3 regions of the Streptomyces sp. NPDC048288 genome follow, and region 1 is predicted to be linked to each of the others. Evidence: riboswitches for the same ligand, from Rfam matches in the RefSeq annotation. Region 1 holds a riboswitch; each other region holds the start of a gene.

Region 1 (2,254 bases):
GGGCTCGGACCAGGTCAATGGGGTGGGCGGCCTCCCCAGTGGGTTCGGCGGACGGCACGGTCGGCGCGAGTTCGAGAGTGGCACGGGCCGCGTGGCCCACGCCGATCGTGGTCCCCGGCGATCGTGGCCCCCGTCTCGAATACCGCGCGGAAGGCATTCTGGATGGCCCGGAAGGGAGTGCCGTAACGGCAGCGGATTTGCTCGGACGCGTCCCGGAGCCTGAAGCCATCGGTGAGGAGGAGTTCGCCGCTGTCCGGGGAGTTGGCGCCTTCGTGGACTGCGCTGGTGCGGGTCGCCCCCGGTTCAGGCGGAGCCGAGCAGCAGGGGGAGCACCCAGCGCACCGAGCGGTCCAGGGCGCCGCCCCGCCCTGCCGGTTCCCGCTGGAACCGGTATTTCCCCAGGGCAGATCGGCTGAAGGGGGTCCGGGCCGTTGCGATCGCCACCGTAGTCGAAGCCTGCCCCGGTGCAGGGACGAGCCGCGCCACCTGATCGGATGATCTGGCCGTATGACTGACTTGATAGCCTCATCAGGCCAGTCGAGCCACACCCGAGGCCAGGGAATCCGGTGCGAATCCGGAACTGACGCGCAGCGGTGAGGGGGACGGGCGGGGCACGCCAGCCACTGGGAGACCGGGAAGGCGCCCCGGCCGGACGAACCCGAGTCCGAAGACCTGCTGGCACCTTCGCGCCCCGGCGCGGAGGGACGTCCGTAGGCCAGGCTCCGCGTACGAGCCCCGACCCCCGAGGCATGCCCGTGCTCCGCACCCCCGCTCTTCTTCTCGTGTCCGCCCTCCTGCTCACCGCCTGCGGTGGCACCGGGAGCGGCGGCGCCGACACGGCGACGGCCGCCGCCGGCCGTCCGGTCACCCTCACCAACTGCGGCCACACGGTCGCCCTGAAGTCACCGCCGAAGCGGGCCGTCTCCCTCAACCAGGGCACCACGGAGATCCTGCTCTCCCTCGGCCTCGCCGACCGCATGGCCGGCACGGCCACCTGGACCGACCCGGTGATGAAGGGCCTGGAGAAGGCCAACGCGTCCGTGCCGCGCCTCGCCGACGACAACCCCTCCTTCGAGAAGGTCCTGGACGCCGAACCCGACTTCGTCACCGCCTCGTTCGTCTCCACCCTCGGAAAGGGCGGGGTCGCCACCCGCGGGCAGTTCGAGAAGCTGGGCGTGCCCACGTACGTCTCGCCGTCCGACTGCTCCGAGGGCAAGGACAACGACAGCGGCGGCGACGGTTCGCGCTCCACACCCCTCACCCTCGATGCCGTGTACGGCGAAATACGCGACCTGGCCCGCGCGTTCGGCGTCGAGGAGCGGGGTGAGACGCTCGTCGCTTCGCTGAAGAAGCGGGTGCGCACGGCCACCGCCGGACTGCACGCCTCGGACGTGTCCCTCATGTACTGGTTCGCCAACTCCCAGTCCCCGTACCTCGCCGGCTGCTGCGGCGCGCCCGGCGCCATCACCCGCGCGGTCGGCGCGAAGAACGCGTTCGCCGACACCCACGACGAATGGCCCCAGATCAGCTGGGAGACCGTCGCCGACCGCGACCCCGACGTCATCGTCATCGGCGACCTGACCCGCAAGCAGCAGACCGCCGAGACCGCCGCGGCCAAGATCCGCTTCCTGGAGACCAACCCCGCCACCCGCAACCTGACCGCCGTGAAGAAGAAGCGGTACGTCCTGCTGAGCGGGCAGGCCATGAACCCGTCCATCCGCACGGTCGAGGGGATCGAGGAGGTCGCAGCCGGTCTGCGTGACTTCGGGTTCGCCAAGTGAGCGTCCGTGCCCTGTTGTTGACCGGCGGGGGACTGGCCGCCCTGCTGGTGTCGATCGCCGTGGCGGTGACGATCGGTCCCGCCGACATCTCCACCGGTGACGTCTGGGCGTCCGTCGCGGCCCATCTCGGCCTCGGCGAGGGCACGTTGGCGCCGCTGCGGGACAGCATCGTGTGGAACCTGCGGATGCCCCGCACGCTGCTCGCCGCCGTGTGCGGGGCCGGACTCGCCGTGTGCGGCGCGGTCCTGCAGTCGCTGCTGCGCAACCCGCTCGCCGACCCCTTCGTGCTCGGGGTCTCCTCCGGCGCGTCCACGGGGGCGGTCGCCGTGGTCGTGCTGGGCGTGGGCGGAGGAGCGGTGTCCCTGTCGGCCGGTGCCTTCCTCGGCGCGCTGCTCTCCTTCGGCCTGGTGCTGCTGCTCAGCCATTCCCTCGGCGGCAGCACCGACCGGGTCGTCCTGTCCGGGGTCGCGGCG
Region 2 (2,254 bases), on a different contig from region 1:
TGGGCGCGGGCCTCGGCCGCAAGGGCGGCACGGTCCGCTGGTCCACCGCGACCCGCATGGTGATCGCCTGGCTGCTCACGCTCCCGGCCGCCGCACTGGTCGGCGCGCTCGCCGAGTCCGTGACGGACCTCGGCGACTGGGGCACCGCGGTCGTCGCCGTCTTCCTGGTGGCCGCCAGCGCCACGATCTGGAAGCTGTCCCGCCGCGAGGTCGTCGACAGCACCAACGTCATCGACACCGAGGCCGGCGAGCCGGCCGGTGTGGTGACCACGGCGATCGCCGCCGTGACCCCGCCGCCCGCGGGCACCGTCACGGACGGCCTGACGGCCACCATCCCCTCCCCCTCCCCCGCCGCTCCCGCGACCGACCCGGCCGCCACCGTCTGACCCCCGAGGAAGAACCGACATGAACATCGACTGGGCAGCCATCGGCTCCGTCTTCGGCGTCAGCCTCGTGGTCGCGGTGGGCCTGGTGGCCCTCTTCACCCTCGGCATCAAGGGCCTCTCCGCCCGCGAACGCGCCACCGCCCAGGGCAACTCGGCGGCCCTCGCCGTGACCGCCGCCTACCTCTGCTTCGCGGGCTGCGCGGCCGCCGTCGCGTACGGCATCCACCTGATCGTGGCCAAGGCCTGACCGAGGCCCGGAAGGCTCCTCCCCCGCACGTCCGGGGAGGAGCCTTCGTCATGCCCTTCGTCATGCCCTTCGTCATGCCCCAGGAGTCCCGCCGGGCAACCGGTGTGGGCCTTCGCACACTCTCCCCTCGCAGGTCAACGGCAAGTTGACGGCTCTTCCGGGGGCATGGTGGACTTCCTGAGCCATGTACGGCGGCAAGAGAGGAAGCCGGTGTGAATCCGGCGCGGTCCCGCCACTGTCACCGGGGTAGCAATCCCCGGGAGCCAGGAACTCTCACCGCCGGTCTCGTCGAACCAGGGCGTGGACACCCTGAGTGAGGACATATCGCCATGCGCGGCTGCCGATCGAGGTTCCGTACCCGGCCCTTCCCCGACCCCGCGGCCGGCTGAGCCGATGGGTGCCGATCGCGTCTTCGCGTACGGCGCCGCCGCCGGCCTTCTCGGTGACCTGCTGCTCGGCGATCCTCGCCGGGGGCATCCGGTCGCCGCGTTCGGGCGGGCGGCCGGGGCCGTGGAACGGGTGCTGTGGCGGGACCACCGCGGGTGGGGCGCGCTGCACACCGCCGTGTGCGCCGGCGGCGCCGTGGCGCTGGGCGCCCTGGCCCAGCGGGTCGTACGACCGTCCACCGCCGCCTCCACAGCCCTCACCGCCGCCGCCACCTGGGCCGTCGTCGGCGGCACTTCACTCGCCCGTGAGGCCCTGGCCGTCGGGCACGCCCTGGAGGCGGGGGACGTCGAGGCCGCCCGCGCCCGGCTGCCGCATCTGTGCGGGCGGGACCCGCAGGCCCTGGACGCCGACGGGATCGCCCGGGCCGTCGTGGAGTCCGTCGCCGAGAACACCAGCGACGCCGTCGTGGGCGCGCTGGTGTGGGGGGCCGTGGCCGGGGTGCCGGGGCTGCTCGGGTTCCGGGCGGTGAACACGCTGGACGCCATGGTCGGGCACAAGTCGGCGCGGTACCGGCGCTACGGCTGGGCCTCCGCCCGGCTGGACGACGTCGCCGGGTGGCCGGGGGCGCGGCTGACGGCCGTACTGGCCACGGTCGCCGGTGGCGACGCCCGGGGTGCCGTGCGGGCCTGGCGGGCCGACGCCGCGAAGCATCCGAGTCCCAACGCCGGGCCCGTGGAGGCCTCGTTCGCGGGGGCGCTCGGGGTCCGGCTCGGGGGGACGTTGTCGTACGGCGGCCGGGTCGAGCACCGGCCCGTGCTGAATCAGAAGGGGCGGGCCGTGGCGGTCGCGGACATCCGGCGGGCGGTACGGGTCTCCCGTCGTGTGGGGGTGCTCGCGCTCGGCGCGACCGTCACCGCACGCCTCGTCGCGAAGGGACGGACGTCATGAACGGTGGTCTCCTCGTCGCCGGCACCACCTCCGACGCCGGCAAGAGCGTCGTCACCGCCGGTATCTGCCGGTGGCTGGTGCGGCAGGGGGTGAAGGTCGCGCCGTTCAAGGCGCAGAACATGTCCCTCAACTCCTTCGTCACCCGCGAAGGCGCCGAGATCGGGCGGGCCCAGGCCATGCAGGCGCAGGCCTGCCGCGTCGAGCCGACCGCGCTGATGAATCCCGTGCTGCTCAAGCCGGGTGGCGAGCAGAGCAGTCAGGTCGTGCTGCTCGGGAAGCCGGTCGG
Region 3 (2,254 bases), on a different contig from region 1:
CGAACCTCTTCACCCGCAACATCTACCGGGACTTCATCAAGCCGGACGCCACACCGAAGCAGGAGGCCCAGGTCTCCAAGATCGTCTCCCTGCTGGTGAAGGTCGGCGCGCTGGTCTTCGTCCTCACCATGGACAAGACGGTCGCCATCAACTTCCAGCTGCTGGGCGGCATCTGGATCCTGCAGACCTTCCCGGCCCTGGTCGGCGGCCTGTTCACCCGCTGGTTCCACCGCTGGGCCCTGCTCGCGGGCTGGGCGGTCGGCATGGTCTACGGCACGGTCGCGGCCTACGGCGTCGCCTCCCCCACCCAGAAGCACTTCGGCGGCAGCGCCAAGGAGATCCCCGGCATCGGTGAGATCGGCTACATCGGCCTCACGGCGTTCGTGATGAACGTGGTGGTCACCGTGGTCCTCACCTTCGCCCTCAAGGCCCTCAAGGCCCCGGAAGGCATCGACGAGACCCAGCCGACGGACTACACGGCGGACGCGGGCGACCCCGGTGTAGAAGTGGAACTCCCCCCAGCCGTCGCAGGAAGCGCCCACTGAAACGCGCCCCGTAGGGGCGCGGGGCTGTATCGATTTGCGGCTCCGCCGCGTGGGCGCGAGCAACCACGACGAACCCGCAGCGGGCCACCGAGAGCACCCCCTCGGCGGCCCGCTCCTCGTATCTCACCGTACAGATCACCTGACGCTCCGACACCTCCGCGACACAACATCTGGGGGTGACACGACAACCCGGCACTAGATGTATGCTCATGCTCGCTGCCGCCACAGGGGAATCCGGTGCGAATCCGGAACTGTCCCGCAACGGTGTACTTGTGCACATCTGTGCACGAGAGTCAGTCCGAGGACCTGTCGACAGCGCACCCGGCCAATCCGGCCCGGGTGTTCTGACGTCCGGGCCTCGTGGAGTGGGCCAGGGTCTCTCGACGCGCGCCCCCGCGCGCTCGCGCTGCCCGCTGCCCTCCGCCAGGCCCCGTGCCGAGCGAGGGAGAGCCCCACGTGACCATCGCGCCAGCCGAACCGGCTTCAGCGACCACGACCGTGCCGGAGACCGACGGTCCCGGAACGGCCCTGCTGCGGATCCTGACCGAGCTGACCGCCGACCTCCCCGACGCCGACCCCGGCCGGGTCGCCGCCGCCGCGCTGCGCGGCCGGTCCGCGCGGGCCGACGAGTCGGAGTTGCGCGAGCTGGCCACCGAGGCCGCCGCCGGTCTGATCTCGGAGGACCCCGCCTACTCGCGGCTGGCCGCCCGCCTGCTCACCGTCTCCGTCCGCGCCGAGGCCGCCTCGCAGGGCGTGACGTCCTTCACGGAGTCGGTCGCCGTCGGCCACCGCGAGGGCCTCATCGCCGACCGCACCGCCGAGTTCGCCCGGATCCACGCGGCCCGCCTCGACGCCCTGGTCGACCCGGCCGCCGACGACCGCTTCGGCTACTTCGGCCTGCGCACGCTGCACAGCCGCTACCTGCTCCGCCACCCGATCACCCGGCGCGTGATCGAGACCCCCCAGCACTTCATGCTCCGGGTCGCGGCCGGCCTCGCCGAGGGCGACACCTCCCGCGCGCTGGACGAAGTCGCCGCGCTCTACCGGCTGATGAGCCGCCTCGACTACCTCCCCTCCTCCCCCACCCTCTTCAACTCCGGCACCCGGCACCCCCAGATGTCGTCCTGCTACCTCCTCGACTCCCCGAAGGACGAGCTGGACTCCCTCTACGACCGCTACCACCAGGTCGCCCGCCTCTCCAAGCACGCCGGCGGCATCGGGCTGTCGTACAGCCGGATCCGTTCGCGCGGTTCGCTGATCCGCGGGACCAACGGGCACTCCAACGGCATCGTGCCGTTCCTGAAGACCCTGGACGCCTCGGTCGCCGCCGTGAACCAGGGCGGCCGGCGCAAGGGCGCGGCCGCGGTCTACCTGGAGACCTGGCACTCCGACATCGAGGAGTTCCTGGAACTGCGCGACAACACGGGTGAGGACGCCCGCCGTACGCACAACCTGAACCTGGCGCACTGGATCCCGGACGAGTTCATGCGCCGGGTCAACGCCGACGAGCCGTGGTCGCTGTTCTCCCCCTCCGACGTGCCGGAGCTGGTGGACCTGTGGGGCGCGGAGTTCGACGCGGCCTACCGCAAGGCGGAGGCCGACGGGCTCGCCCGCAAGACCATCCCGGCCCGCGACCTGTACGGCCGGATGATGCGGACCCTCGCGCAGACCGGCAACGGCTGGATGACCTTCAAGGACGCGGCCAACCG

Evidence for each region. A riboswitch is a leader RNA that binds a small molecule or an ion and turns the genes downstream of it on or off. The one in region 1 is predicted to bind cobalamin.
Region 2: it holds a riboswitch for cobalamin, as region 1 does, so the genes downstream of both, ACGFZS_RS05965 (cobalamin biosynthesis protein) here and ACGFZS_RS36675 (ABC transporter substrate-binding protein) in region 1, are expected to answer to the same signal.
Region 3: it holds a riboswitch for cobalamin, as region 1 does, so the genes downstream of both, ACGFZS_RS42645 (ribonucleoside-diphosphate reductase subunit alpha) here and ACGFZS_RS36675 (ABC transporter substrate-binding protein) in region 1, are expected to answer to the same signal.

Annotation. Positions count from the first base shown of each region.
Region 1 is NZ_JBICZD010000012.1:97,357-99,610, reverse strand. Features, by position in the region: cobalamin riboswitch at 518-695, shown strand; gene ACGFZS_RS36675 (ABC transporter substrate-binding protein) at 750-1,781, shown strand; gene ACGFZS_RS36670 (FecCD family ABC transporter permease) at 1,778-2,254, shown strand, end outside.
Region 2 is NZ_JBICZD010000001.1:1,328,604-1,330,857, reverse strand. Features, by position in the region: gene ACGFZS_RS05975 (anion permease) at 1-386, shown strand, start outside; gene ACGFZS_RS05970 (hypothetical protein) at 406-633, shown strand; cobalamin riboswitch at 785-927, shown strand; gene ACGFZS_RS05965 (cobalamin biosynthesis protein) at 1,027-1,968, shown strand; gene ACGFZS_RS05960 (cobyric acid synthase) at 1,965-2,254, shown strand, end outside.
Region 3 is NZ_JBICZD010000016.1:164,946-167,199, forward strand. Features, by position in the region: gene mctP (monocarboxylate uptake permease MctP) at 1-545, shown strand, start outside; cobalamin riboswitch at 726-874, shown strand; gene ACGFZS_RS42645 (ribonucleoside-diphosphate reductase subunit alpha) at 1,002-2,254, shown strand, end outside.